DNA from 2 places in the Pseudoalteromonas sp. NZS71_1 genome. Region 1 is predicted to be linked to the other one. Evidence: predicted binding sites of a transcription regulator. Region 1 holds the regulator's gene; the other holds the start of a gene.
What was found. The regulator MetJ, encoded in region 1, represses methionine synthesis genes. The targets are predictions, from matches to a motif close to TAGACGTCTAGACGTCTA.
Positions count from the first base shown of each region.

Region 2: metK (methionine adenosyltransferase) is a predicted target of MetJ. The motif match lies at 2,581-2,598, and genes of this name have one in related genera.

Region 1 covers NZ_JADYXM010000007.1:67,819-79,275, reverse strand. Annotated here, with positions in the region: gene I6F43_RS11950 (penicillin-binding protein 1A) at 1-244, shown strand, start outside; gene metL (bifunctional aspartate kinase/homoserine dehydrogenase II) at 309-2,654, opposite strand; gene metB (cystathionine gamma-synthase) at 2,660-3,907, opposite strand; gene metJ (met regulon transcriptional regulator MetJ) at 4,197-4,517, shown strand; gene I6F43_RS11930 (malic enzyme-like NAD(P)-binding protein) at 4,587-5,828, opposite strand; gene rpmE (50S ribosomal protein L31) at 6,517-6,732, opposite strand; gene priA (primosomal protein N') at 6,963-9,149, shown strand; gene I6F43_RS11915 (SPOR domain-containing protein) at 9,170-9,697, shown strand; gene hslV (ATP-dependent protease subunit HslV) at 9,777-10,295, shown strand; gene hslU (HslU--HslV peptidase ATPase subunit) at 10,307-11,457, shown strand, end outside.
Region 2 covers NZ_JADYXM010000003.1:41,027-52,483, reverse strand. Annotated here, with positions in the region: gene ppnP (pyrimidine/purine nucleoside phosphorylase) at 1-222, opposite strand, end outside; gene tkt (transketolase) at 406-2,397, opposite strand; gene metK (methionine adenosyltransferase) at 2,700-3,851, shown strand; gene I6F43_RS05585 (hypothetical protein) at 4,027-4,575, shown strand; gene I6F43_RS05580 (5-formyltetrahydrofolate cyclo-ligase) at 4,594-5,190, shown strand; gene rpiA (ribose-5-phosphate isomerase RpiA) at 5,244-5,897, shown strand; gene serA (phosphoglycerate dehydrogenase) at 5,907-7,136, shown strand; gene panP (pyridoxal-dependent aspartate 1-decarboxylase PanP) at 7,190-8,815, opposite strand; gene I6F43_RS05560 (bifunctional diguanylate cyclase/phosphodiesterase) at 9,080-10,963, shown strand; gene trmB (tRNA (guanine(46)-N(7))-methyltransferase TrmB) at 10,970-11,457, opposite strand, start outside.

The sequences.
Region 1 (11,457 bases):
GCAGCCAGCGTGGGTTGAATTTATGAAAGCGGCACTTGAAGGCAAGCCTGAAGCCCCAATTGAGCCGCCTGAGGGACTCGTTTCTATTCGTATTGATTTAGCTACAGGCTTACTTAGCCATAAAAATGACTACACAAGTCGATTTGAATATTTTGAAAAAGGCACCGCACCTACAAAGTATGTGCTATCTCAGCCTAACGATATATTTGAAGAAGACACTAAAACAGAAGAAGAGCTATTTTAGTAATATGTATGTAATACAAAAACGGCAGCTTATTTAAGCTGCCGTTTTTGTTTAAACCAAATGTTTATTTTAAGTTTTGAACAAGCCAATATAAATCAGAGTGCACACCCGCAGCGGTCACTTCCCTACCCGCTCCTGGCCCCTGAATCACTAATGCGTTATCGCTATACCATTTGCTATTAATTACAAAAATATTATCGCCTGGTGTAAGGTTTGCTAACGCATCGCCATTAGGCACATACGCTATTCCCACTTTAGCAATTACTTCACCTTGTGTGATTTCTAACAAGCCCGTATATCTAAGTACTGAATTTTTAGACTTTGCTGTCACTGCATGCTCTTCGATGAACGCGTCTAGCTGTGCTTTTTTATTTAAAAAGTCATCCCAACTTCCCAGCGCAAGTTCATCTGGCATCAATGCCGATAAACTAATATCGTCAAGTTCAAGCTCAACACCTAGCTCTCGAGCTAAAATAAGTAGCTTACGCTGCATATCTCGCCCAGATAAATCTTCGCGAGGGTCTGGCTCTGTGAATCCCATTTTCTGAGCTTCCAGTAGCAACTCAGAAAATGGCCTTGTTCCATCATATTTACTACATAACCACGAAAGCGTGCCTGAGAAAACACCTTCTATACGTGTTATTTTATCGCCACTATTTTGCAAATCAGCCAAAGCAAAGTTAATAGGTAAGCCAGCGCCTACACTGGTGTTATATCGCCAATGTAAATTACGTTCTGTAATATTACTACGAAGTGCTTTATACCAAGTAGTAGGTGCTGTTCCAGCGTATTTATTAGCACTAATTAAATGACAGTTTCTATCTACAAAGTCTGGATATAACAAGCTAAATTGTTCACTTGCGGTAATATCAATTACAATTTTATGCTCGTAATCGAGCTCATTTATAGCATTCAGTAAATCTGCAGATTGATAGCTATTTGCCTCATGCTGCCATTGAGTTTTCCATTGCTGTGTATTAATACCACTTGCATTAAACAGCATTTTTTTAGAGCGAATTAGACCGACTAATTTAATACCAAAGTCATCCGATAAACGCTCAAATTGTGCCGATAACTGTTTAATAAAAACGTCGCCAACGTTACCAAGCCCCGCAACTATAATTGCGATTTCTTGGCCTTTATTAATTAGCTTATCGTGTAAGGCACTTTGTATATCACTATCTATAAATTGATCGGTAAGCAATAAAGCATAGCCAGTATCTTGATGGACAAAACGAGGTTTTATGCTGTGGAGTTTTAATAAATCTAATGCTTGTAAGCTTAATGTATTAACGTCTTGCTCAGGCGCTACAATTGCACAACCGTTTAAATTTGACTCGCTAATATTTGCCCTACCCGCAAAATAATTAATAACCAGATAAGTTTGTGCTGCAGGTACTACTAAATACACTTCACCATTATGGTTAAAGTGATGAAGGCTATGCTGAATAAGCTGACTAACACTTGCAACCTCACCTTCACTTAATCCTTCAACCATTAATAGGTCAACATTTTGCAACGTGGTTATAAAGCGCTTTTTCTTCGCTGAACCTTCTTTGACTATATCTGTTGGACTTGCTTGTACGTCAAAACTACTGCGAACAGCTAGCTTAATATCTGTGTTTTTAAGTGGCGATAGTGTTTTTGCATGTAATACAGGGTTACCCAAACGAGCTAATAAATTAGCTTGCCCGCGACAAATTTTGCCGTATTTAATCGCTTTTTTTACCTTTCGAGGATCAGTGCTATACACTCCCTGTGTATCAGTCCAAATACATACTTGCTTAGCATTGCAATAATTTGCAAGTAGTGTTGCACTGTAGTCACTCCCATTTCGGCCAAGCGTTACTGTCTCGCCTTTGATATCTGCGGCAATAAACCCAGTAACAACATTTATTTTATTAGGCAAAATTAACTGCCCACATTGCTGCGCATTTTGCGCATGCATTAATTCGCCATCATTTAAGGTAAAAAGAGTACGTGCATCTTCAGCGCATGCCTCAATATTTAGCTGCTGTAAATAAGTAGCGAGTAAACGTGCTGACCACAGTTCGCCATGTGCAAGTAATGCAGCCTCTTTTAGCTGCTCAGCTTGAGCAAGTTCTGCAATATAGCTAAGCTCGGTATTTAGTGTTTTAAGTGCACTTCGTTTTAAATCAGCTTCTAATAACTGCTCTATTAAATCACTTTGATGGTTATTTAACTGCAGTAAAATATCAGCTACTGCTTGAGTATCTTGTTTTTGATAGCTTTGCCAAAGTAATACTAGCGTATCGGTTGTCTTACCCGCAGCCGATACCACCACACAATCACCCGGTTGAGTATGTGTAATTATTATTTTTGCTACGCTTTGGTATCGCTCACTTGAGCTTAAACTCGATCCACCAAATTTATGTATACAGTTAACCATATTAATCACCAAAGCGCCGGACGAGCTGCACTTAATTTAACGTTACCACCAGAAGTGCCTGCTCCTTTGCCTACACGGCCAACATTTTTATTTTGCCCTGGTTTTACAAGTTCAAACACTCGTTCAAAATCAGCGACTAAATCGTGTATATCTTCAATACCTACCGAAATACGAATAAGCGTATCGCCCACACCCGCCTCTAAACGTGCTGTTGCCTCCATACCTGCGTGCGTCATAGTTGCAGGGTGACAAATTAAGCTCTCTACGCCACCTAGTGACTCAGCTAAACTAAACGTTTTAAGGCTAGTTAAAAATGCTGCAGCGTCATTTATATCGCCTTTAATATCAAAACTAACCATGCCACCAAAACCAAGTTGCTGTGCTTTAGCCAGCTCATGTTGAGGATGTGACTCAAGACCTGGGTAGTAAACTTGGCTTACATATTCAGAGCTTTCAAGGTACTTAGCTATTGCCAGTGCATTTTCTTGATGCTGCCTTAGGCGCACATTTAAAGTACGTAAACCACGAAGCGTTAAATAGCTATCAAAAGGCGCACCCGTAATACCAATGTTATTAGCCCACCAAGCAAGCTCATCGCCTAACTCTTGTGTTGCTGCAATAACAGCGCCGCCTACTACATCTGAGTGTCCGTTAATGTATTTAGTGGTTGAATGCACCACAATATCTACACCAAACTTAATAGGGTTTTGTAAGGCAGGCGACAAAAACGTGTTATCTGCAGCCACCAATGCACCGCATTGCTTAGCCACATCGGTAACCGCTTTAATATCTGTTAAACGAAGTACTGGGTTACTTGGGGTTTCTATCCAAATAAGCTTTGGTTTAATTACTAAAATTTGTTGAAGGCTTTCTTCTTTTGTTAAATCTAATATTTCGAGCTTTAGTAGTCCGCGTTTTTGTAAAGATGTAAATAAACGATAGCTGCCACCATAACAATCATGTGGAATTACTAACCTATCGTCACTATTAAGTAGCTGAGTAGCTAAATGCACGGCAGCCATGCCTGTAGCTGTAATTATGCCACGAGCGCCACCTTCAAGCTTAGCAAGCGTCTCAGCTAAAATATCACGATTAGGATTACCGCTACGACCATAATCATACTCACGCTTAGTATCAAAGTCGGCAAACGAATAAGTAGTCGATAAATAAATTGGCGGTACCACCGCACCATGATGTTTATCAGCATCAACGCCATTACGTACAGCAATGGTCGCTTTGTTTTTTTCGCTCATATTCGTCACCTGATTAATTTGGATGTTTAGACGTCTAAAAGAGTAAGTTATCCGTTTTGATAAGTCAAAGTATTTTAAAGCTCTAGATGGCTAAAAGTAGAAGGGGCCTCTGCGAATAACACATTTTAGCTCACAAAAGTGTGCTTATCTTTACACCTACGATAGGCTTATTAAGATAGATCGGTATCTATTATTTGACTATCTTTTTTAAATCGATAGAATTTCACGCATATTTACACGCTTTTTATACCGTGTGAGAAATTAATAATCTGAGGCAACGATACATCTTATGGCTAAATGGAATGGTGAGTATATTCACCCATACGCAGAACACGGTAAAAAATCAGAGCAAGTTAAAAAGATCACCGTTTCGATCCCGCTAAATGTATTAAAGGTATTAACTGACGAACGTACACGTCGTCAAATCAATAACCTTCGCCATGCTACAAATAGTGAATTGCTATGTGAGGCATTTTTGCATGCTTTTACTGGCCAACCTTTACCAAATGACGATGACTTACGTAAAGATAACGCCGAAAAAGTGCCAGAAGAAGTTAAAAAAATAATGCAAGAAATGGGTCTAGAAGTACCCGTTTTAAACGAAGAATAAATATTACAAAGACAAAAAAACCTCAGTAATTACTGAGGTTTTTTTATGTCTAAATTTTATTGTATAGATTTACTGCATATAGTTTTCAGGTAGCTCAATTTGTGCAACACCTGACTCAATAGCAGCAAGTGCAACAGCTCTTGCTATACGCGGCAGTAAACGTGGATCCATTGGTTTTGGAATAATATACTGCGCACCAAATTCTAGTTTATCTACTCCAGCGGCTTTTAAAACTTCTGCAGGTACTGGCTCTTTGGCAATACTTCGAATAGCACCTACTGCAGCAATTTTCATTTCATCGTTAATAGCACTTGCACGTACATCAAGTGCACCACGGAAAATAAACGGGAAACATAAAACATTATTAACTTGGTTAGGGTAATCAGAGCGCCCTGTTGCCATGATTAAATCGTTGCGTGCGCCGTGCGCAAGTGCAGGATCAATCTCAGGATCTGGATTTGAACATGCAAACACAACTGGTTTTGCAGCCATTAGCTTTAAATCTTCAGCCGCTAATAAGTTAGGGCCAGAAACACCCACAAATACATCCGCATCTGCAATTACATCTTGCAATGTACGCTTATCGGTATTATTAGCAAAAAGCTGTTTGTATTCATTTAAGTCATCGCGGCGGGTATGAATAACACCTTTGCGGTCAAGCATATAAATGTGTTCACGCAGTGCACCACACTTAATTAACAGCTCCATACACGCAACAGCGGCAGCGCCTGCACCTAAACATACAATAATTGCATCTTCAATTGACTTACCTTGTACTTCTAGCGCATTTAACATACCAGCAGCCGTTACAATGGCAGTACCGTGTTGATCGTCATGAAAAACAGGAATGCTACAACGCTCTATTAATGCTTTTTCAATTTCAAAACACTCTGGTGCTTTAATATCTTCAAGGTTAATGCCACCGAATGTGTCGGCAATATTGGCAACCGTATTAATAAAGTCTTCTGTTGTTTTGTGCTTAACTTCAATATCGATAGAATCAAGCCCTGCAAAACGTTTAAACAATAATGCTTTACCTTCCATTACAGGCTTAGACGCTAAAGGACCTAAATTACCAAGGCCTAGAATTGCAGTACCATTAGTAATAACCGCAACCATGTTACCTTTACCAGTATATTTATAAGCATTTGCAGGATCTGCAGCTATTTCACGTACAGGTTCGGCAACACCTGGGCTATACGCAAGTGCAAGATCATGAGCCGTTTCAGCTGGTTTTGTAAGCTCAATGCTAATTTTACCTGGTACGGGATGTGAGTGGTAATGTAGTGCTTGTTCACGAAAGTCAGACATAACGCGATGGTATCCTGCAATTTAAGTTAAAGTGAGAGATGGAGTCTTGGGGTACGATACCCTTATTATTTTTAAATTCCAAGCAATATCAGGTCTATCCTGTTATATGCTATATCCTTTAATTTTAATAGGTTTTTCAGTAACTTTGCAGGATTATATCGACATTTAATAAATAAAAATTCACCTAAAAAGTAAGTTTTAAGGTGCTATTATACCTATCAAAATCTTATAAAATGTATACTTAAAGTAACAGCATAAACTTAGAATAACAGCCTACTACCCTACTTTAAAAACAGATAAGCCCACGTTAGCTACTTTTATCAACCTAGTTAAAAATTGTACTATTTAAAATATAGAGAATATCTATCGATTTGTCTGTAAAGGATTATGCATACTCAGAATAAGAATAGGAAATAGTTATGCAAAAGGAGGGGATAGTTAAAATCAACGAAATAATACCAATCTGCTTATATATGGGGTCTATTTAACGTTAAGAAAATTACGCTAGAACTAGGCAAAAATTTTTGTATCTAGTTGTTCTAAATAAAAAATTTTTAACGACGTTATGGTGCAATTTAATTCGTTAAATTGCTCAAAGATTTATGTAGGTTGGTTTAAGATAATAAATAACAAATTTTAGGCACAAAAAAAGCACCCTAAGGTGCTTTTTTTAACTAAACAGCAATAATTACTTCTTGCTGGCAAGTGCACCGAAGCGCTTGTTGAAGCGATCAACACGTCCGCCAGTGTCTAAAACTTTTTGCTTACCAGTGTAAAACGGGTGACACGCAGAACATACGTCTAAGTGAATGTCTTTACAAAGAGTTGAGCTAGTTTCGAATTTATTTCCACATGAACATGTTGCAGAAATTACTTCGTACTTAGGGTGAATACCTTCTTTCATAGGAACCTCTAGTTAAGGCCGCATCGCTCTCCAAACCCGGAGTTTGGCACCATACGTCGTTAAAACAAATTTGTTGGTGGCGGATTTTATCCAACAACCTCCCCCCACACAAGTATTTATTTATATTTTTGCCAAAAAAGTGAACAATCTCTTTCTCAAGCACTATTGCTAGTAGGTTTTTAGCGTTATTTTTAGTACATTACAGCATTAATTTTACGGGTTGAGTTGTTATGAGTTTTGTTGAAGTTGCTATTAAAGTTCCGCTTCCACGCACCTTTGATTATAAAATAGAAGAACAGCTCAGTGGCTTATCAACTCCTTTACTACCTGGCATGCGGGTTTTGGTACCTTTTGGTAATCAAAAAAAAGTAGCGGTTGTTCTGGGTATTAAAAGCAGTACCGACGTCCCTTTAAATAAAATTAAAAATATTATAGAGGTAATAGACGACGCCCCTATTTTAAGTGCCCAGCATTTAGAACTCCTTAGCTTTACTGCCCGCTATTATTGCTATCCATTAGGCGAAACTATTCATATAGCGCTACCTGGTGCACTTCGCCAAGGTGAATCGCCTGATAAAACCAGTATTAATATGGTTGCCCTGACAGAAAAAGGTGCAAAAGTACCGTCATTAAAAGCTAAAACACAGCTCAACCTATTAAAGCAGTTATCGCAATCAGGTAAGTCATCATTAACTGAGTTAAAAGCACTGGGCTTTAGTAAAAAAACAATAGATAGCTTAATAGATAAAGAACTCATAACACAAACTATTGAGCACGATAACCAATGGCAAAGTGTTGCTCCAACCGTCGGTAGTAAACCAGTACTTAATAAAGAACAAGCGGTTGCTTGCACAGCTATAAATCAAAGTACTGGCTTTAGCAGCTTTTTATTAGAAGGCGTAACGGGCAGCGGTAAAACCGAAGTGTATTTACAGTGCCTAGAAGAAGTACTCAAACGTGGCGAGCAAGCCCTCGTACTCGTGCCCGAAATCGGCCTAACACCACAAACCGTAAACCGTTTTCGCCGCCGCTTTCCTGATACACCCATTATGCTTTGGCACTCTGCACTTACCGACAACGAACGCTTACAAACATGGCGCTTTTGCGAAAAAGGCAGTTGTGCGATAGTTATTGGCACACGTTCGAGTATTTTTCTGCCATTTTTAAAACTCGGTATGATTGTTGTTGATGAAGAACACGATTCATCATTTAAACAACAAGATACGCTTCGCTATCATGCCCGCGACTTAGCTGCTTACAGAGCTTTTCAGCATAAAATTCCGCTTATATTAGGCAGCGCCACACCCGCGCTTGAAACACTTCACAAAGCAATTAATAACAAATACCAGCTGTTAAGTTTAACCGAGCGTGCGCAAACAGCGACTGACAACCAGTTTAAGTTACTCGATATGAAAGGTCAGCCCGACCAAGCAGGTATTGCACATGCAAGCCTTGCTACTATGCGTCAGCACTTAAATCGCGGTAAACAGGTTATGGTATTTTTAAATCGTCGAGGTTTCTCTCCAACCCTTATTTGCCATGAGTGCGGTTGGTTGAGCGAGTGTAAACGATGCAGTACCAGCGCTACATTTCATAAAGCGATTGGGCAAATGATCTGTCATCACTGTGGCGACCAGTACCCTGTCCCTCACCAATGCCCTGACTGTGGAAGTACGCAAATATTTCCTAACGGTAAAGGCACAGAGCAAATTGAAGAGTTTTTATCGACCGAATTCCCTGATACACCTGTTACTCGTATAGACCGCGATTCAACTCGCCGTAAAGGTAGCCTTGAAAAAGCACTTGATGAAATAAACCTAGGCGGCGCACGCATTTTAGTGGGCACACAAATGCTTGCCAAAGGCCATCACTTTGCAGATGTAAGCCTTGTTATAATTTTAGATGTAGATAGCGGCTTATACTCATGCGACTTTAGAGCAACAGAACATTTAGCGCAATTAGTCACCCAAGTAGCGGGGCGTGCTGGACGTTCAGGTGAGCCTGGCCAAGTGTTATTACAAACACACTTTCCAGAACACCCTCTTTTGCAAGACTTAGTTAATAATGGTTACCAAGACTTTGCCCGCTTTGCTCTTAGTGAGCGCGATGATGCTGACTTACCGCCCATTACAAATATGGCCATTGTGCGTGCACAAGGGCATAGTATTAAACTAGTCGTCGATTTTTTGACGGATTTGGTTCCTGTGAATGGGGTATCTGGTATACAATTGCTCGGTCCGATCCCTGCCCCACTTGAAAGAGTCGCAGGTATGTATCGTTTTCAATTGCATATTCAAGCGCAAGATCGTCGCATATTACATCAGTACCTTGCGCAAATGGTTGATTATTTAAGTACCAGTAAACTTGCACAAAAAGTACGCTGGAGCTTAGACGTAGACCCTATAGACATGATTTAGGTTAAGGCCAAAATAACACCATGGCACAGCACGATTATATTAATAAAAAGCCTGCAGGCAGAAACAGTAAAAAAAACGCACCCGCTAAAAAACCATTTCCTATTCTTTTAGCCGTTATAGCCATCTTACTTGTAGGTGGTTTTGCCTACACACTATGGTTTATAAAAAGTAATGCCGATCCAAAACTTGTCGAAAAACAAGCTAACCCAACTGCACCCGCAAAAGTAGAAGTTGTTATTCCACGTACACCGGAATTTATTAAAGAAATTAGAAACCACGAGATTCAAGTTGAAGTAAAAGAACTTGAGCAAAAAGGTCCTTATGTTATGCAATGCGGTTCGTTCAGAACTCATGCACAAGCTGAATCGTTAAAAGCTAAAATCGCATTTGCAGGGCTCATTTCTGAGATAAAACAGGCTGAAGGCAGCAATGGTACTTGGTATAAAGTACGTTTAGGCCCTTATAAAACCAAACGCCAAGCCGAAAGCGATAAAAACAAACTTAAACGTGTAAAAATAGTCGGCTGCGGAATTTGGGGCTGGACTTGAAAATAAACCATTCACCCATATAACCTCATCATAATCGTTTTTTACGAGTTGCCTCTGCAGCTCGATGATGAGGAATAACATGACTACTATCGTAAGTGTTCGCCGCGGCGACAAAGTTGTAATTGGCGGCGATGGCCAAGTTTCACTTGGTAACACCGTAATGAAGGGTAACGCCCGCAAAGTTCGACGTCTTTATAATGGCAAAGTAATCGCTGGTTTTGCCGGCGGTACTGCTGATGCCTTCACTCTTTTCGAACGTTTTGAAAGCAAATTAGAAATGCACCAAGGTAACCTAACTAAAGCCGCAGTAGAAATGGCTAAAGATTGGCGAAGCGACCGTGCCCTTCGAAAACTCGAAGCGCTGCTCGCCGTAGCAGACGAAACAGCCTCTTTAATTATTACCGGTAATGGCGATGTAGTTCAGCCAGAAAACGATTTAATTGCAATTGGTAGTGGTGGTAACTTTGCGCAATCAGCTGCAACCGCCCTTTTAGAAAATACAGATTTAAGCGCTCGTGAAATAGTAGAGAAAAGCTTAACTATTGCAGGCAACATCTGCGTATTTACTAATAACTTCCAAACAATCGAAGAATTATAATAGGAACTATTATGTCTGATATGACCCCAAGAGAAATTGTTCACGAGCTAGATCAGCATATTATAGGTCAGGCTAAAGCTAAAAAAGCGGTCGCTATTGCACTTCGTAATCGCTGGCGCCGTATGCAATTAAATGAAGATTTACGCAGTGAAGTAACACCAAAAAATATACTAATGATTGGCCCAACAGGTGTAGGTAAAACAGAAATTGCCCGCCGTTTAGCAAAACTTGCTAACGCACCATTCATTAAAGTAGAAGCGACTAAATTCACTGAAGTTGGTTATGTTGGTAAAGAAGTAGATACGATCATACGTGACCTCGTTGATGTTTCAATTAAAATGACTCGCGAACAGCAAACTAAAAAGTTTAAGCATCGCGCCGAAGAAGCAGCAGAAGAGCGTATTTTAGATGCACTTTTACCACCGGTTAAAGATCAATATGGCGAAAGCCAACGCGACGATACTTCATCTACTCGCCAAACATTTCGTAAAAAATTACGTGAAGGTCAATTAGATGATAAAGAAATCGAGATTGAATTAGCGCAAGCTCAATCAAACGTAGAAATTATGGCGCCTCCTGGTATGGAAGATATGACCAACCAGTTACAAAGCATGTTTCAAAACATGGGCGGCGATAAACGCACTAAACGTAAGCTAAAAATTAAAGAAGCCTTCAAACTATTAACGGAAGAAGAAGCCGCTAAATTAGTAAACCCTGAAGAGCTAAAAGAACAAGCTATTTTTGCAGTAGAGCAAAACGGTATTGTGTTTATAGATGAAATAGACAAAATTTGTAAACGTGGTGATTCTTCAGGCCCTGATGTGAGCCGAGAAGGTGTTCAGCGCGACTTACTACCGCTAATTGAAGGCTCAACAGTAAACACTAAACACGGTATGGTTAAAACTGACCATATGTTGTTTATTGCCTCAGGTGCGTTCCAAATGTCTAAACCATCAGACATGATACCTGAGCTACAAGGTCGCTTACCGATTCGAGTAGAACTTGAACCACTAACTGCAGATGACTTTAAACGTATCCTGACAGAGCCGCATGCATCGCTTACTGAGCAACAACGAGAGCTCCTTAAAACTGAGCAAGTAACGATTGAGTTTAGTGATGATGCTATTGAGCGTATTGCTAAGGCAGCGTGGCAAGTTAACGA
Region 2 (11,457 bases), on a different contig from region 1:
AAATGTTTTCCACTCACTCGCCTCTGGTAATAAAATATCCCATTGGCCAGCTAAAAGCTCCATGCATTCTTTTTGGTTTGTATCAAAAACAAACTCACCTGGTTGCATAAAGCCTAACGTTTTCGCTTCGCCATCACCTAAAATAACGGTACGGCTTGACACTTTTCCGTCAAAATATACATTGGCTTTTTTTACTACACTTACGTTATCGAACTTTGGCATTTTTAGCTCCTGCTATTAATTTAAGATTATTATTTATAAATTTATCGCACTACCTTGCCTGATAGCTTACTTTCTTGCAAGGAAAGCAGCATTGATCAAGGTGAAGTTGCTTCATGTAAGGGCATAAAAAAACCCGCAACATGTGCGGGTTTTTCAATTACTTACTTTATTTAATCAAAGCGATTAAAAAAGCTCGTTTGCTTTGCTTACAATGTTTGCCACTGTAAAGCCAAAGTGCTCAAACAACTCATTAGCTGGTGCTGACTCACCAAAGGTGGTCATACCTACTACTGCGCCGTTTAGGCCTACGTACTTGTACCAGTAGTCAGCAATACCTGCTTCTACTGCTACGCGGCGTGAAACAGATGCCGGTAATACGCTTTCTTTGTATGCTGCGCTTTGATCTTCAAAGGCATCAGTACATGGCATAGATACAACACGTACCTTTTTACCTTGGCTGCGTAGTTCGCTTGCTGAATCTTGTGCTAGTTGCACTTCAGAACCTGTTGCAATAAAGATAATCTCTGGATTGCCGTCACAGCTAAGGATGTAACCACCCTTTTTAACGTCACTTAATTGCTGTGCGTCACGCGCTTGTTGCTCAAGACCTTGGCGAGTAAAGATTAACGATGTAGGGCCATCTTTACGCTCAATAGCTTGTTGCCATGCAATTGCCGACTCAACTTGGTCACATGGGCGCCAGTTGTATAAGTTAGGCGTTAAACGCATGCTTGCAATTTGCTCTACTGGTTGGTGAGTTGGACCATCTTCACCTAGGCCGATTGAATCGTGCGTGTATACAAAAATGCTTGGTTGCTTCATTAATGCAGCCATACGTACAGCATTTTTTGCATATTCAACAAACATTAAGAACGTTGCACCGTAAGGAATAAAGCCTTTATGAAGGGCAATACCATTCATAATGGCCGACATACCAAACTCACGTACACCGTAGTAAATGTAGTTACCGCTTGCATCATCGCGTGTTAAACCTTTAGAGCCATCCCAAATTGTTAAGTTTGAGCCAGCTAAATCGGCTGAGCCACCCATAAATTCTGGTAATAACGGACCAAATGCGTTTAAAGCATTTTGCGATGCTTTACGAGAAGCTGGATTTGCAGGGTTTGCTTGTAATTGCTCAATGTACGCTTGAGATTTTTCAGCCCAATCGCCAGGCAGTTCGTTATTAATACGACGCTTGTATTCAGCTGCAAGTTCTGGATATGCTTTTGCGTATGCTGCAAATTTTTCGTCCCAGCTTGATTCAAGCTGTTGACCTTTTTCTTTGCCATCCCACTGTGCGTAAATATCATCAGGAATTTCGAACGCATCGCCAGTCCAACCTAAGAATTCGCGAGACGCTTTAATTTCGTCATCACCTAGTGGTGCACCGTGACAATCGTGGCTACCAGATTTATTAGGTGAGCCGTAACCAATAATTGTCTTACAACAAATTAGTGATGGCTTATCGGTAATGCTTTTAGCTTCTGCAATTGCAGCACTAATAGCATCGCTATCGTGGCCATCAACACCACTAACTACATGCCAACCGTACGCTTTAAAGCGAGCTGGCGTATCATCGGTAAACCAACCTTCTACTTCGCCATCGATTGAAATGCCGTTGTCATCCCAAAATGCAACAAGCTTACCCAGACCTAATGTGCCTGCAAGTGAACCTGCTTCATGAGAAATACCTTCCATAAGGCAGCCATCGCCCATAAATGCATAGGTAAAGTGATCAACAATATCGTGACCTTCACGGTTAAACTGCGCAGCTAGCGCTTTTTCAGCAATTGCCATACCTACCGCATTTGTGATCCCTTGACCTAATGGACCCGTAGTAGTTTCGATTCCTGGTGCATAGCCATATTCTGGATGACCTGGTGTTTTAGAATGCATTTGACGGAAGTTTTTAATTTCGTCCAGTGGTAAGTCGTAACCACTTAGGTGCAATAGAGAATAGATAAGCATTGAACCGTGGCCGTTTGAAAGAATAAATCTGTCACGGTCAGCCCACTCTGGATTCGTTGGGTTATGTTTTAGATAATCGCGCCATAATACTTCTGCGATATCAGCCATGCCCATAGGGGCTCCAGGGTGGCCAGATTTGGCCTTTTGTACTGCGTCCATTGACAAGACGCGAATAGCATTTGCAAGTTCTTTGCGAGATGGCATGAATTCTCCTACCTTTATGTGTATTTGCGCGGGTATTTATGTGTTTGTTTATGTAACCAAATAACTTGGATACTGTTATACATCCATTCTTACTTATTGTGGGGGCTGTGTGCAATTAAAAACCCCAGAAAAGGCAGCATTATGAATTTTTTTTGAGACTGGAACGACATTCGTAATTTTATTTAGACGTCTAGGCGTAAAAACACTATGCAATGCGTTTTGTTTTCGATAAAATACGCCCCTTAATTTTTTAGCGCTAATACCGACATTTGTGAAGCGCAATATTTGTGAGCAGAAATACAATGGCAAAACATTTATTTACTTCTGAATCTGTTTCTGAAGGTCATCCGGATAAAATCGCCGATCAAATCTCTGATGCGGTACTTGATGCAATCCTAGAGCAAGACTCTCAGGCTCGCGTAGCGTGTGAAACGTACGTTAAAACCGGTATGGTTATGGTTGGTGGTGAAATCACTACTAGCGCATGGGTTGATATCGAAGAAATTACACGTAAAACAATTCGTGACATTGGCTACACAAATTCAGACATGGGCTTTGATGCCGATTCATGTGCAATTTTAAACACTATTGGTAAACAGTCTCCTGACATTAACCAAGGTGTTGACCGTACTAGCCCAGAAGAGCAAGGCGCGGGCGATCAAGGCTTAATGTTTGGTTACGCATGTAACGAAACAGAAGTACTGATGCCTGCTCCAATTACTTACTCACACCGTTTAGTACAGCGCCAAGCGCAAGTGCGTAAAAGCGGCGAGCTTAACTGGTTACGTCCAGATGCAAAATCTCAAGTTACTTTTGCATACGAGAACGGCAAACCAGTAGGTATTGATGCTGTTGTACTTTCTACTCAGCACAGCGAAGACATTTCGCAAAAAGATTTAGTAGAAGCGGTGATGGAAACAATCATCAAGCCTGTACTTCCTGCAGAACTTATTACAAGCGCAACTAAGTTTTTCATTAACCCAACAGGTCGTTTTGTAATTGGCGGACCAATGGGCGATTGTGGTTTAACAGGTCGTAAAATCATTGTAGATACATACGGTGGTATGGCTCGTCACGGTGGTGGTGCTTTCTCTGGTAAAGATCCATCAAAAGTTGACCGCTCAGCAGCATATGCTGCACGTTACGTTGCTAAAAACATTGTTGCAGCTGGTCTTGCTGACAAGTGTGAGCTACAAGTTTCTTACGCAATTGGTGTTGCAGAGCCAACTTCTATTAGCGTTGAAACGTTTGGTACAAGCAAGCTAGAAGAAAGCCGTTTAATTGAGCTTATTCGTGAACACTTTGACCTGCGCCCTTATGGCTTAATTCAAATGCTTGATTTAGAGCGCCCTATCTACCTTCCTACAGCGGCTTACGGTCACTTTGGTCGCGACGAGTTCCCTTGGGAACGTACAGATAAAGCAGACGCACTTCGCGCAGCTGCTGGCCTTTAAGCCAAAATTGTTGTAGTAAATTAAAAACGGCCCTTTTAAGGGCCGTTTTTGCATCTAAAACTTATTCGCTATATTGTTTGTAGAGCGTCTACAAAATAACTATTAAATCGACCTCGAATTCTTTTGTACTTTAGGTATATACTCATTTCATTATAAAAGCTTTAGGGACAGTTAAATGGCCGATAACTTTCGCGTTATATTTGCAGGACTTGCCGATAACGTTGACATAAAAACAGCATGTACAAATTTAGCTGCAAAATTAAAAACGTCAGATGAAAAAGTAGCTCTTTTTTTTAAAGGTAAGCCACTGTTTGCACCAAGCGATAAAGACAAAGCGTTAAAACAGGCTAAGTTACTAGCAAGCTTAGGTATTAAAAGTAAGCTGCAAGCTGTTTCAAATGCAATTCAAAATAGCTCCCCCGCAGCTGCAAATAACAACCAACGTGACGAACGTATTTTTGATGCACTCGATTACATCACTAGTAGCTTGATTCGCCTTGAAGAAAAGCTAGACGAGTTAGAGCAACGCCTTCCTGAAGCTCAATTAAAAGCACCAGACGAAAGTATTGACGAATGGCAAGGTGACGATCTAATGCTAGATGATGATTTAGCGCCTCCTAAAAAACGCAGTAACTTACTTTTATATTCATTGATTGCAACTGCCACCATTTTACTAGTCGTACTGGCTGTTTTTTTAATTTTTCCCGATTTATTCTCTTTTTAAGAATGGTTAATTAATTTAATGAGCAATAAACGCGCAAAAATAAGAGCGAAAATTCGTAACACCCGTAAAAACTTGTCAAATAATCAGCAAATAATTGCTGCGCAATCGCTAAAAATGAATTTTATTCAACATTTAAAAAGCGAAAAAACAACGAATTCAAAGCATATTGCCATTTACTTAAGTAACGATGGAGAGCTAGACACTTCATTGTTAATTAAAGAATTATGGAGTTTAAACCATACCGTTTACCTACCTATAATACACCCATTCAATGGCGCTAATTTACTATTTCAGCGCTATGAGAAAAACTCACCCATGAGAGCAAATCGCTATGGTATCTTGGAGCCTAAGCTGAACTGCTCTCAAATATGCCCATTACCAGTGCTTGATTACCTCCTTATGCCATTAGTTGCATTTGATAAACAAGGTAATCGCCTAGGAATGGGAGGTGGGTTTTACGACCGGACATTGGCACGTTTACACGAACAAAATTGGCAAAAACCACAACTAATTGGCCTTGCACATGAATGCCAAAAAGTTGAGGCTCTACCAATCGAGTCGTGGGATGTACCACTTAAAACCATTATCACCCCAGATAAAACATACTGTTGGTAACAATTAAATTTGATTACTAACCGCATATTTCTGACATACATGAGCACAAAGCAATGACACAAGACGAATTAAAAAAAGCAGCTGCTTGGGCAGCACTCGAGTTTGTAAAAGAAAACACTATTGTAGGTGTGGGTACAGGCTCTACTGTTAATCACTTTATTGATGCCCTTGGTTCAGTAAAGGACACTATTGTAGGCGCTGTATCAAGCTCAGAAGCCTCAACCGCGCGCTTACAAGCGTTAGGTATTGAAGTATTTGAGCTTAATAACGTTGCTGCTTTAGATGTATACGTTGACGGCGCTGACGAAATAAACGATCAAAACGAAATGATTAAAGGTGGCGGTGCAGCCCTTACTCGCGAAAAAATAGTAGCCGCTGTAGCTAAACAATTTGTGTGCATTGTAGATGACACCAAATTAGTAAAAACATTAGGCGACTTCCCGCTTCCGGTAGAAGTTATTCCAATGGCTCGCAGCTACGTTGCACGAGAATTATTAAAGCTTGGTGGTGACCCTGTTTATCGCCAAGGCGTAGTTACCGATAACGGTAACGTTATATTAGATGTATTTAACTTAAAAATTACCAATGCTAAACAACTTGAAGCACAAATAAATTCAATTGTTGGCGTAGTTACCAACGGCCTATTTGCAATGCGTGGTGCTGATAAAGTGATTATCGGTACTAAAAATGGGCCACAAATTAAATAGGATGAGGTTATGAGTAAGGTATCGTTAGCAAAAGACAAAATTAAAATTCTCTTGCTTGAAGGTGTTCACCAAAGCGCTGTTGAAACGCTAAAACGTAACGGTTACAGCAATATCGACTACGTTAAAACATCCTTACCTGAGGACGAATTAAAAGAGCGCATTAAAGATGTTCACTTTGTAGGTCTTCGTTCTCGTACTCATATTAACCAAGCCGTATTAGACTCAGCTGACAAGCTAGTTGCTGTTGGGTGTTTTTGTATTGGTACAAACCAAGTTGATTTAGATGCAGCACGCGAACGCGGTATTGCTGTATTTAACGCACCATTTTCTAATACTCGTTCAGTTGCTGAACTTGTACTTGGTGAAATCCTACTTTTATTACGCGGTATTCCAGAGCGTAATGCAGCGGCTCATCGTGGTGGCTGGTTAAAAACAGCAAATGGTTCGTTTGAAGCACGTGGTAAAACATTAGGTATTATTGGCTACGGTCACATTGGTACTCAGCTAGGTATTATGGCTGAAAATATCGGTATGAACGTTGAATATTACGATATCGAAGATAAGTTATCACTGGGTAATGCAAAGCAAGTTCACAACCTAACTCAGCTATTACAACGCTCTGATATTATTAGTTTACACGTACCAGAAACACCGCAAACTAAAAATCTTATTGGTAGCGCAGAACTTGCTGTTATGAAGCAGGGATCTATTTTGATCAACGCTTCACGCGGAACTGTTGTTGATATTGATGCACTTGCAGAAGCACTAACAGAGAAAAAACTAAGTGGTGCAGCAATCGATGTGTTCCCTACTGAGCCAAAATCTAACGATGAAGAATTTGTATCGCCATTGCGCCAATTCGACAATGTTATTTTAACGCCGCACATTGGTGGCTCTACACAAGAAGCACAAGAAAACATTGGTATTGAAGTAGCGGGTAAATTGGCTAAATATTCAGATAATGGCTCAACTATTACTGCGGTTAACTTCCCTGAAGTATCGCTGCCTGAGCTTGCTAATCGTAGCCGTTTATTACACGTACACCACAACCGCCCTGGTGTACTAACGCAAATTAACCAAGCGTTTGCACAGCACGGTATTAACATTGCTGCGCAATACCTACAAACAGACGCATCTATTGGTTATGTAGTTATTGATGTAGATACAGATCAATCTGAAGTAGCACTTAAAGAACTAAGCGCTGTTGAGGGTACAATTAGAGCACGTATTTTACATTAATAAGTACTTTTGATATTAAGAAGGGTCCTTATGGACCCTTTTTTGTATTTAGATTACATATACTTTCTTAAGTATTTTTTGAATACCGGATCTGTTGCTGCCAACTCTTTTTGCTCAGCTAATATCTCTTTTAAAATAGCACCTGAAGTAAGCGGGTTTGCAAGTACCACTCTAAATACAACTGTAGGTTGATTGTCGTATTTAGAAGGCGTTAAACGAGTACGTGATACAAATGAGCGACCAGACTCTCGCTGACGTTTTTGCATACTGGCAGTAAAACGATTCAGAGAGGCAAAAATATCTAACCGAGTTGCAGCATCTGCATCGGCTATTGCTTGTTTAATTTGCTTAGGTACATAACGATACGTTAATAAGCACAATTCAGGTTCTGAAATAAGCTCAAAGTCTTCATCAGCTTTAATTAAATCAGCAAAGTAATGTGCTTTTTTGATGCTTCGATCAATCAGCATTTCATAACCTTTACGACCAATAACACGTAAGCAAGCATGTACTAACATTGCCATACCAGGTCGGCTGCCTTCAAGCGTGTGGCTACCTAAGTCTTTTGAACCTTTACGTAATATGTACTCAGCGTGATGCTCTATTGCATCGGTTGCAGCGGGATCTTTAAATAAAACTAAGCCCGCTCCCATTGGTACATACATTTGTTTATGTGCATCGATGGTAATTGAATCTGCTCGCTCAATCCCTTTTAGTAAAGGGCGATGCGTGTTCGATAAAAGGGTTGCTCCTCCCCATGCAGCATCTACATGAAAATGGCAGTTAATGTCTTGTGCTAAGTCGGCCATTTCATCAAGTGGGTCAATATTACCGGTTTCGGTTGTACCCGCTACCCCAATAATCGCCATTACTTTAATGCCTTGCGATTCAAGCTCACGTGCTTTTTCGCGCATAGCTCCTACATCAACTTTATTATTTTCGCAGGTTTTAATGCCAATTAAGTTATCGCGGCCAATACCGAGTAAATCAACCGATTTACCTAACGAGTAATGTCCGCGTTCTGATATTAATACTGCTAAACCTTTATAGCCGTAATGCAGCATACCGGCAATTAGGCCTTGTGCGCCGATACCTCTAAAATCGCCATCGGGTTTTAATAAGCGGTTTCGAGCAATCCAAAGCGCAGTAATATTAGCGACCGTTCCACCAGAGCAAAATGCACCTAATGAGGTTTTAGCACTGTGCATCCATTTAGAATAAAATGAATCGTCTTGCCCATAAGCTAAATGGTGCATCATTCCAAGCACTTGACGTTCAAGAGGCGTAAACGCTTTAGACGTTTCTATTTTTACTAGATTTTGATTTAGCCCTACCATCAATTTTGACAGCGGTAATAAGAAATGCGGCAAGGCAGAGGTCATGTGACCAATAAAGCTAGGCGCAGCTGTATGCACAGAATGCGCAACAAGTTGCTCCATTATGTCTTGGGCATAAGCAGATACAAACGTTGGATCCTCTGGGATCACTGCCGACTGAAAATCTTTTTCGATTTCATGTAATGGTTTTTCAATTGCCGCTATATTTTCGTTTAGAAAACCTGCTAAATTACTCGAAATTTCAAGCTCGATTTTGCTTAAAGTTGAGTCTGGCGCTTCAGGTACAGTAAATATACGCTTAAGGCTTTCTTTAGAGGCGACGGCACAACGCTTTTGATCCATCTCAATACCTAGTGTGTGTAGCTAAAACACGCGCTTACCCATCAAAAACGCCTAATTATTAGGACATTTAGAGCAATCGTGTTTCTTTAAAAATTGCGCTAACTTTACTGCAATATAACTAAAATGTCTCGTTTAAACCTATAAAAGCAATCAAAGCGATGACAAAAAAATGATAATTTAATTAAAACTCTACCAAACCTAATTATTTATTGGGCATTTACTTATTTTGGGTATAATAAATTTGATAACAAAAAAGGGACACATATGCCAGAAGGAAGAGTCAAAGTTAGTTGGATAGTGGCAGGCTTTAGCTTATTTTTAATAAGCTTGCTTACCTATGTTTACTACACTTACCAAACCACGCGTGCTGAAATAATGCAGTCGGTTGATAATCGCTTACTTAATGCCGCCACCAGCGTTAAACATATTCTAGGTGAAAATTACTTAAGTGCGGTTAATCAAGGCGACAACATAAGTTTTTCTTACTATCAAAATAAGAGTAAACAGCTCTCTGAGTTTGCTCAAGCACTTGATATTGCTTATGTGTATTCAATGATTTTAAAAGACGGAAAGGTTCTTTTTAGCTCATCAAGCTACACGCAAGACGATCAGAATAATGGCAAAGTAACTCAATTTTTAGATCTCTACCCTGAAGCTACCGATGCAAATATAAGTGCTTTTTACTCAACCGAGCCTGTATTTGAAATATCGAGCGATCAGTGGGGCCACTTTAAAACTATTTTTATTCCTTACGTTGACCCTATTAACGGCAATACCTATTTAACGGGTGCCGATATAACTATTTACAATTTAAACGAGAAACTTAAAGAAAGCGTATCAAAAGCAGCTGCCATGGCGAGCTTCTTCTTTTTTATCGCGATACTAGTTGCCGCCATATATATTTATTTACTAAAGCGCTCTTTAGCAACTGACTCAAGTACTGGTTTTTCAAATCATATTGCTCTTGAGTACTTTATTAAAAAAAGTAATGCTCATCACATGCAGTTAGCCGTTATTTGGGTTAATGAAATAGAAGATATAAACAGTTTCTACGGCACTGAAGTGGGTGACAAAGTAATGAAAAACTTACTTATTCACTTTAAACTCAGAAGCTCTGCGCATTGCCATATATACAGACTAGCAACCAACAAAATAGTATTACTCGCTCCTAAAGAAATGAGTAATGACGAATTTACCGATCTCGTAAAAACATATAACTTTAATACCCCAGTGTTAACTGACCCTTTTATTTATATAACTCTATGTGCAGGTATTGCCAGTGGCAATAAATCGCTACTACTTGAAAATGCTCATATAGCGGCGCTGCAAGCTAAACAAGGCAGGCATAGCGTAGTTAACTACTCAAAAGCACTACACGATGTAAAAACACAATATCAATACAATGTAGAAATGGCTAAAGAAGTACGTGAAGCGTTTGATAACAACCGTATTGTGCCTTACTTTCAACCTATTATTGATACAAATACCAACAAGGTCGTTCAATACGAATGTTTAGCTCGAATGGTAACGGCGCAAGGGGAAGTGTTGAAACCTGATGCATTTTTAAATGTTGTTACTCGATCAAGAATGGACGGAATACTTACCCGTACTATATTTTCACAATGTGTTAGTCGCTTTAGAAAAACCGATATTTGCTGGAGTTTAAATATAACAGCACAAGATATGCTCGACCCTAATTTAAGTGAGTTTATTGCAGACGAACTTAAGCGCTACCCGCATCCTGGTAATATCACACTAGAGCTTTTAGAGACCCAAGCTATTGCCAACTTTTCTGAGGTAAAAGCATTTATTGGAATGGTTAAAACGAAAGGCGTTAAGGTTATTATTGATGACTTTGGTAGTGGTTATTCAAATATATCAAACGTACTTAAGCTGGAAGTAGATGGTATTAAGCTAGATGGCGCACTAATAAAGCAAATAGTGAATGACAAAGATATCTATTTATTTATTGAACATATAGCCAGTTTTGCTAATCAACTTGGTTTGCAATTAATGGCAGAGTCGGTAGAAAATGCAACCATAGTAACCGCACTTAAAAAGGCGAATGTGACACTAATGCAAGGCAACTACTTTGCCCACCCAGTGTCACATGTTAGTACGGTTATAGAAGAAGAATTAGCACTTTAACTTACTTTAGCGAGGTAAGTTAATAACGAGTCGGTGGCTTTGCTGGCCACTGGCCCAGTATTTACGCTCAAAAGGCGTAATTGCATCGTCTGACTCATAAAGCGTTACATCGCAAGGGTTGCCTGTTAATTCAAGCGCCCGAGCAAACTCCTTAACGTAAATATCCCAATTGCTGCGCACTTCTAATTTTCCACCTAACTTAACGATAAATGGAAAAATAGCCGCGCCATGCCAGCGTCTACGAATATGCTTAGATTTAGGCCACGGGTTTGGATACAACAAATAATGGTGCGTAGGTTGCCAATTAGCAGCAACCGCTAAACGCCAAAAGTCATTTAAGTCTGCTTGCACTAAGATGTACTGACCACTGTCGGTTTGCTTATATTCAACATCGTGCTTATCTAATCGGTGCGACGATTTATCAATACCAATTATAAGTGCATCAGGGTGGCGCTTAGCTAAGTTAGCTGAGCTTTCACCTACGCCACAACACG